2 regions of the Shewanella cyperi genome follow, and region 1 is predicted to be linked to the other one. Evidence: predicted binding sites of a transcription regulator. Region 1 holds the regulator's gene; the other holds the start of a gene.
The links. Region 1 encodes LexA, which represses DNA repair genes until DNA is damaged. Its sites were predicted from a motif close to TACTGTATNNNNATACAGTA; they were not measured.
Positions count from the first base shown of each region.

Region 2: recN (DNA repair protein RecN) is a predicted target of LexA. The motif match lies at 1,942-1,961, and genes of this name have one in related genera.

Region 1 is NZ_CP071501.1:3,969,206-3,973,418, forward strand. Features, by position in the region: gene plsB (glycerol-3-phosphate 1-O-acyltransferase PlsB) at 1-1,089, opposite strand, end outside; gene lexA (transcriptional repressor LexA) at 1,240-1,863, shown strand; gene JYB84_RS17640 (cell division inhibitor SulA) at 1,860-2,366, shown strand; partial or broken gene coxB (cytochrome c oxidase subunit II) at 2,755-3,864, shown strand; gene ctaD (cytochrome c oxidase subunit I) at 3,883-4,213, shown strand, end outside.
Region 2 is NZ_CP071501.1:2,900,692-2,904,904, forward strand. Features, by position in the region: gene barA (two-component sensor histidine kinase BarA) at 1-237, shown strand, start outside; gene JYB84_RS12680 (YjaG family protein) at 230-829, shown strand; gene JYB84_RS12685 (AEC family transporter) at 924-1,880, shown strand; gene recN (DNA repair protein RecN) at 1,992-3,653, shown strand; gene JYB84_RS12695 (thiamine pyrophosphate-binding protein) at 3,933-4,213, shown strand, end outside.

The DNA.
Region 1 (4,213 bases):
CTTGTTGCCATTGAAGCTGCGGCGAATAAAGAAGGCGCCGCCGCGACGGAACAAAGGTCCCGCCGGCCAGAAGTTGAGGTTAATGCCCGCCGCGATATGAGGCGGTACCATGCCCTGGTAATAAAGAATGTAAGACAGCAGCAGGTAATCCATGTGACTGCGATGACAGGGCACATAGACAATTTCATGGCCATCATGGTGCAGCTGACGCACCTGCTCGGCACCGCGGATATTGATACCGCTGTAGAGCTTGTTCCACAGCCAGGTCAGCATACGCTCAGCCACCCGCACCAGGCTGTCCGAATAGTCGGCCGCTATCTCGTCGAGATAACCTATAGCCGTTTCGCGGGCCTTGGCCTCGGAAACCTTCTTGGCAGCCGCTTCTTCGGCAATGGCCTTTTTCAGGTTATCGGACTGCAACAGCGCATGGAACATGGCCTGACGATTAGGCAACGCCGGACCTGTCATCACCTTGCGCTGACGGCGGAAATGCACCCTGGCCACCCGGGCCAGTTTCTGGGCAATGCGTTTGTCGGTGCCGTGTTCATCGGCCATATAACGCAGGGAAACCGCATTGGAAAATTGCACGAAGTTGTGACGACCGAGGAACAATATCATCAGGCACTTGCGCAACCAGGTGGGATTTTCCCGCTCCAGCAATGCCGCGCGCATGCTGTCATCTTCCTTGCCCGGAGTCCGGCCCCAATAAAGGCTCACCGGGACCAGCTGGATATCCAGCTCCGGCTTTTGCTTATGGACAGACAGTAACTGCATAAAAGCATTGAGGAAGGGTTCATTGCCCTGACGCTGCCCAAACAGGGGTTTTGCCCCCTCAAGGCAAACCACCCTCGGACTGCTCAAACCATTCACGTGCAGGGGCTCATAGGGGCTTGGCAAGCCAAACTTGGCGGTGACTTCACTCAGGGCGGCAATATCACTTACCGATTCGGTTTTCATGACGTAAACCAGGGGGCGTGCCGCATCAAGATTAAGATCGGCAAAAGGCTCCTGGGGCACCACTATGGTGTGCACCAGTTTTTTCTGGATCCAGCGGAGGGTTCTATACCACAGCGAGTCTTGGGTTGACATTCTTCTTCAGCAATCTTGGCCACTTCGTTAGCCGCATAGAATATCAGACCACACAGTCACAGTGCCAATAATCTAAACACTGGTTAATACTTGCGCTGTTTAAAATACTGTATATACTAACAGTAACTGTATAGAAAAACAGGAATGAGTATGAGACCGCTGACACCGCGCCAGGCTGAAATACTGGACCTGATCAAACGCAATATCGCCGATACCGGTATGCCGCCAACCCGTGCCGAAATTGCCACACGTTTGGGCTTCAAAAGTGCCAATGCCGCCGAAGAACATCTCAAGGCACTGGCCAAGAAGGGCTGTATTGAAATTATGCCCGGCACCTCCCGCGGTATTCGTCTTGCGGGCGACGAACATGAAGACGCTGAGCATCAGGGATTGCCGCTGATAGGTCAGGTGGCGGCCGGTGAGCCTATTTTGGCCCAGGAACACGTGGAGCAGTATTACCAGGTGGATCCAGCCATGTTCCGCCCCCAGGCCGACTTTTTACTGCGGGTTCGGGGCGACAGTATGAAGGACATAGGCATACTCGAAGGCGATCTGTTGGCGGTACACAAGATGCAGCAGCCGCGCAACGGTCAGGTGGTGGTCGCCCGGGTTGAAGATGATGTGACGGTCAAACGCTTCGAACGCAAGGGCAATGTGGTTTACCTGCATGCCGAAAACGAAGCCTACGCCCCGATAAAGGTGGATCTCAGCTGCCAAAGTCTGACCATTGAAGGTCTGGCGGTCGGTGTCATCCGTAATGGAGACTGGTTATGAACAAGCTGCTCGGTAATGCTCCCCGCCATCCCGGCCTGTGGCGCGACCTGCCCGCTGACAATGCCGGCGCCAATACGGAAGTCAGCATGCTGACCACCAGCGATCAGGGCCGTAACGAACTAAAGCACTTGTGCCCCCAATTGGCGCAGCTGAGTCATCAGGGTCGTTGGATAGTGCTGATCAGTCCGCCCAATATAGGCTACAAAGACCTCCTGGCCCAGGCCGGCGTGCGTATGGACAGAGTCTTACTGGTGCATGCCAAGGATGAAGTGGAAACCCTGTGGGCCATGGAAAAAGCGCTGACCAGTGGCACTTCCAGTGCGGTACTTTGCTGGAGCAGCAGCCTGGACCCCAGAGATGAACGCCGCTTACAGCTGGTTGCCAAGAGTGCGGTTGCCATGGGTGTCATATTTCAGGATGTAAATGCTCACTCTCATGGAAATCCTTGTCACCAAGCCGCTATTCCCATGACCCTTTCCAACCAGTTTCAACCGCTGCACTGATCCCCTTCCATCCCCTTGAGCCCCAGTGGGGCTCTTTTTTTCAATAATTTTTTCAGTTAATTAGAAAAGAAAGTGATCTTGATCAATATTTAAACTGCAAGTAATGTAGTTCAGGGTAACAACGATAGTTTGTTATATCCGGGATAGATTATGTCGTCGCAGTGAGCCCTGTTTAACCACGGCCCTCTGTGTATCAGACCGATATATTCAGCTGTAGGTGCAGGCGTGGTTAGCAAGGCAGTAGGCTACAGATAGAACAAGATAAACCGCCAACGCACTTTGAAGTCATCGTTGCTTTTTTGGGAACCGAAGAGTTTGCATAGAGCAGAGACTTACTGTGTGACTCTTCTTTGTAGTTGCGATTCGCAATTGACAGAGGAGACGTCTTGTGAAGCGATTGTTGTATTGTGTTCTGGTGCTGATGGCACCGCAATTGGCAGCGGCAGACATGTCGCTGAATATGACCCAGGGGGTGACAGAAATCAGTGGCAGGGTATATCACCTGCACATGACGATTCTGTACATCTGCTGCGCCATCGGGGTGGTGGTATTTGGCGCTATGATTTACGCCATGATCAACCACCGAAAGTCGAAGGGCGCCGTGGCGGCTCAGTTTCATGAGAGCACCAAGGTAGAAATAGCCTGGACGGTTATCCCTTTCATTATCCTTATCTCCATGGCCATACCGGCCACCAAAACCCTGATCGCCATGGAAGACCCTTCCAATGCAGATCTGACGGTGCAAGTCACAGGATCTCAATGGAAATGGCATTACAGCTATTTCGATCAGGACATCGCTTTTTACAGCATCTTGTCCACGCCGATGGAGCAGATCGAAGGTAACGAGGCCAAAGGCGAAAACTACTTACTGGAAGTAGACAAGCCGCTGGTCTTGCCTGCCAATCGCAAGATACGTTTCCTGATGACCTCAGATGACGTTATCCACTCCTGGTGGGTGCCTGCCTTTGCGGTGAAGAAGGACGCCAACCCGGGTTTCATCAACGAGGCCTGGACCCGTATCGACAAACCCGGCATCTACCGGGGCCAATGCGCTGAGTTATGCGGCAAGCAGCATGGCTTTATGCCCATAGTGGTGGAAGTCTTGCCCGAAGCCCAGTTTGATGACTGGCTCGTGGCCCAGAAAGCCTCTGCTCAACAGGCAGCGGCGGAAGCCCAAGCCTCGCTGACACAAACCCTGTCGATGGATGACCTCATGGCTCAGGGTGAACAAATTTACATGGCCCGTTGTGCTGCCTGTCACCAACCCAATGGTGCAGGTTTGGCGGGCGTATTCCCCGCGCTTAATGGCAGCCCCATAGCCACCGGCCCTGTCGCCAATCACCTGGAAATTGTGATTAACGGCAAGACGGGTACGGCTATGCAAGCCTTTGGCAAACAGCTCACCGCTCAGGAAATTGCCGCGGTTATCACTTATGAGCGTAATGCCTGGGATAACCACACGGGTGACACGGTGCAGGCCGCCGACGTCAACAACCATGGGCAGTAGGGGGAATACATGAATTCAATTAGCCGCGAACTTACCTCAGGGCTCAACGAAGTGACGCAGGATCATGAGCACGATACCCATGAACATCATGGCCCCGCCACCGGCATACGCCGCTGGCTTTATACCACCAACCACAAGGACATAGGCACGCTTTACCTTTGGTTCAGCTTCATCATGTTCCTGGTGGGTGGTGCCATGGCCATGGTCATCCGTGCCGAATTGTTCCAGCCCGGTCTGCAGTTGGTCGAGCCGAACTTCTTTAATCAGATGACCACAGTCCATGGATTGGTCATGGTGTTCGGTGCAGTTATGCCCGCCTTTACAGGGTTGGCTAACTGGC
Region 2 (4,213 bases), 1.1 Mb from region 1:
CGGCACGACAATGAGCAGATGGTCACTGTGGTGCACAAATTACACGGTGCCAGTTGTTACTGCGGTGTACCCACCACCCAAAAGCTGTGCCAGGACATAGAGTCCAGTCTCAAACGCGGTGGTGACATTAGCGATGTGGAACCGGAAATCCTTGAGTTACTTGATGAACTAACTAAGGTAGAATCGGCGGCAACCCAAGTGATTTCCCAGATGTCAGCGGACCTTCTTCATGAGTGAAAAACCCGGATTCTTCAAACGCCTCAAGGCCTTATCTCTGCCACAGAAGCAGTTGTTTGCCACCGCCCTGTGCCAGCGTATGTATCCCAATTACCAACTGTTCGCCGAGGTGTGTGAGTTCGGCGATGCCAAGCTGCTCGATACGGTGCTGAACCTGTTATGGCAATCCCTGTATGACCGCAAGCTCAAGTTGAATCTGGAAATGTATCTGGAGAAGCTCGACGAAATCACTCCGGACCCGGAAAACTTTGATGTCTATGGAGCCTATCCGGCCATGGATGCAATAGTGGCAGTCAGCGCCCTGCTCGGTGCGCTGCAGAGCAAGATTGAAGAAGACATCACCAATATCAGCAAACTGTCCTCCAGTACGGTCGCCAACTATATTGAAGCCATCAGCGATACCGACCTGGAAGATGATGCGCTGGATGACTTTATCTACGGCCACGAAGCCATGGTGGAAGAGCGGGAACTGCAGGCCTGGTTGCTGGATCTGGTGGAAGACAATCCGGAAATGGATGCCGATTTCATCAAGGCATTGCGCAAGGAGCTGGTGAGTCAAGGGGTGTCCAACATAGGCATCAGCGCCCAATAACCCTTCGACCATAGACGGATGGCGACCCCAGTCGCCATCATGCTAATCTGCCCCCAGTGCATCCAACAGGCCTGTCGAGGAATCCTTAGCCATGTTGATGATTTTACTGCCACTGCTGGCAGTGCTGGCCATAATGCTGCTGGGCGCCCTGGCCCAGCGTTTCAGATGGCTGCCATCCAAAACCGACATTTGGCTCAACGAATACGTCTACTATCTCGCCTTTCCGGCCATCCTCTTTATCAGCCTGGCCAAAACCCCCATAGCCACCATACTTAACGGCCCTTTTATCGCCGCCTACCTGTTGGCCATGGTGCTGACCTATGGCCTATGCCAAAAGCTGTCGCTCCGCTATGGCAGTCACAGTGAGGCCAACATCCGCGCCCTCGCCGTCACCTTTGGCAACACAGCCTTTATCGGCATCCCGGTGCTGATGATGCTGTACCCCGAGGATCCCCTGGCCCTGATGGCCACCGCCATGACCAGCCTGTTATCTGTGGGCATGTTCGCTTTCGCCCTGGTCAGACTGGATCTGGCCCGCAACAACAGCCCCCGCCATCCCCTGCTCACCATGGCGCGCACCCTGGTCACCAATCCCATAGTGCTCGGGTGTCTGGCAGGCATAATGGTTTCGGCATTGACGGTTAAGATCCCATCGTCCCTGGATACAGCACTGCAACTGATAGGCAAAAGCTCAAGTCCCTGTGCCCTGTTTGCCATCGGCATAGTGCTGGCCAAGGCCATGCGGCGCCAAACGGGAGATGGCAGCCGGTTCAGCAGTGCTACTGAGCAGACCCTGATCAATTTTGCCAAGTTGCTGCTGCAACCCCTATTGGCCCTGGTACTGTTTTCCCTTTTCGGGGTAACCGGTGAGCTCAGGGTCATGGGCACCTTGCTGGCCGCCATGCCCACGGCCGCCAGTGTGTATCTGCTGGCCCAGCGCTATCAAACCCTTGATGAACAGTCGGCCCAGTGGATAATGTTGGGGACAGTACTGACGCTGTTGGCGTTGCCGCTTTGGCTGGAAGTACTAAATACATTTTTTATTCAATAAGATAAGTAAATACCTTCGCAAGATCCTCACCCGCATATTTACTGTATATAAAATCAGTATATACTGTTCATCAATACAGTGCTTTGGTGAGTTATTCGACAGGAATTCATTATGCTTTGCCAACTCAGCATCAACAATTTTGCCATTGTCCGCTTTCTTGAACTGGATTTTCGCCCCGGCATGACCAGCATCACAGGCGAAACGGGGGCGGGTAAATCCATTGCCATCGACGCCCTCGGCCTGTGCCTTGGCAACCGTGCCGACGCTGCAGCGGTACGCCCCGGCGCCAGCAAGACCGAAGTCAGCGCCCGCTTCACCCTGGAAGATGTGCCCCTGGCAAAGCGTTGGTTGGAAGACAATGATCTTGAGTTGGATGATGAATGCATCCTGAGGCGCACCATCACCAGCGATGGCCGCTCCCGGGCGTATATTAACGGCAATCCTGTGCCTCTGAGTCAGCTCAAGGCCGTGGGGCAATTCCTTATCGGCATCCACGGTCAGCACGCCCACCACGCTTTGCTGAAGAGCGAGCATCAGCTCAACCTGCTCGACAGCTACGCCAATCACAAACTGCTGAGTGACGCCGTGCTGGCCGCCTACCAACGCTGCCGCCAGGTGGAAGCCGAGCTTGAGTCACTGCAACAATCGCAGCAGGAACGTATTGCCCGCAAACAGCTGTTGCAATATCAGGTGGAAGAACTGGATGAGTTCAACCTGCAGGCCGGCGAGTTTGAAGAAATTGAAGTCGAGCATAAACGTCTGGCCAACGGCACGGCGCTGATTGAAGACTGCCAGCATACCCTGGCGCTGTTGTCTGAGTCCGATGAGGGCAATATCGAATCCCTGCTCAACAAGGCAGTTTCCCTGGCCGCCACCCTGGAAGGCCTGGATCCCACCCTGGCCCCCATTGGCAATATGCTCAATGAGGCCCTGATCCAGGTGCAGGAAAGCAGCAGCGAACTTGGGCGTTACCTGTCAAATCTGGAATTGGATCCCGAGCACTTCGCTTTTCTGGAAGAACGCCTGTCCAAGGCCATGACGCTGGCCCGTAAACACCATGTCGGCGCCGACAAGCTCCATGAGCATCACAGGGCGTTGGCGGACGAACTGCGAACCCTGGACTCGGATGAAGAGCAGCTTGAAGAGCTGGCGGCCCAGGTTGTGGCCAGCCGCGAGGCCTACCTGCAGCAGGCCCAGAAACTGAGCCAAAGCCGCAGCCGCTATGCCAAGGAACTGGATAAACTGGTGACCCAGTCCATCCACGAACTGAATATGCCCAAGGGCAAGTTCAGCATTGAGGTCAACTTCAATCCCGAACTCATGGGCCCCAATGGCAGCGACATTGTGGAGTTTCTGGTGACCACCAACCCGGGCCAGCCCCTGGCGGGACTGGCCAAGGTCGCCTCCGGCGGCGAGCTCAGCCGCATAGGTCTCGGGATCCAGGTGATTACCGCCCGCAAGGTGGCAACCCCCACCTTGATATTTGACGAGGTGGACGTCGGGATCTCCGGTCCCACCGCCGCCGTCGTGGGCCGCATGCTGCGCACCCTGGGTGAATCAACCCAGGTGCTGTGCGTCACCCACCTGCCCCAGGTAGCGGGCAATGGCCATCAGCACATGTTGGTCAACAAGCACAGCAAGGCCGGCCAAACGGAAACGACGATGCAAGCGCTTGATAAGGAACAACGGGTTCAAGAGCTGGCCCGCTTGCTTGGCGGTGACACCATCACCAGCAACACCCTGGCCAACGCCCGCGAACTGTTGGCGGGTTAAAAACCCTTGCAGTCCCCGGGTTCAAGGACCCGGGGGCAAATGCCGGATCCGCGAACCAGAAACATCAGAATTCCCTCCTGTGCTGTCAAGCCAGCGATACAGCAATAAGCCATTCAATATCATTAGCTTACACAAATAGCACCCGCAACTGTCAGGCTGGAGTGCCAATTTAACTTTAAGCTCCATGGCGTCCGCGCCGGCGATACTGATCCAGGTCAAATTTTACCGACCAAATATTACTTAAGCTGCGGCCAATATTTTCCATTGGAGCCACGGCATATGTTGCCCACCATAGAACAGAATTTCGGTCACGCCTACAGCAGTCAACTTCCCGAACTCGGCCACAGCATAGCCAGGTTATTGCGTTTTTTTGGTGTTGAACGCCTGTACGGCGTTGGCGGTGACTTCGTTGCCAACCTGATCAACAGCCTGGCCACAGAGCTGGAGGTACTGCCTTCAAGCAACGAAATGCACGCCGGCTTCAGCGCCTGCGCCCAGGCGGAATTGGCCGGCATGGGGGTTTGCCTGACCACTTATACAGTTGGCAGCCTGCCCTGCGT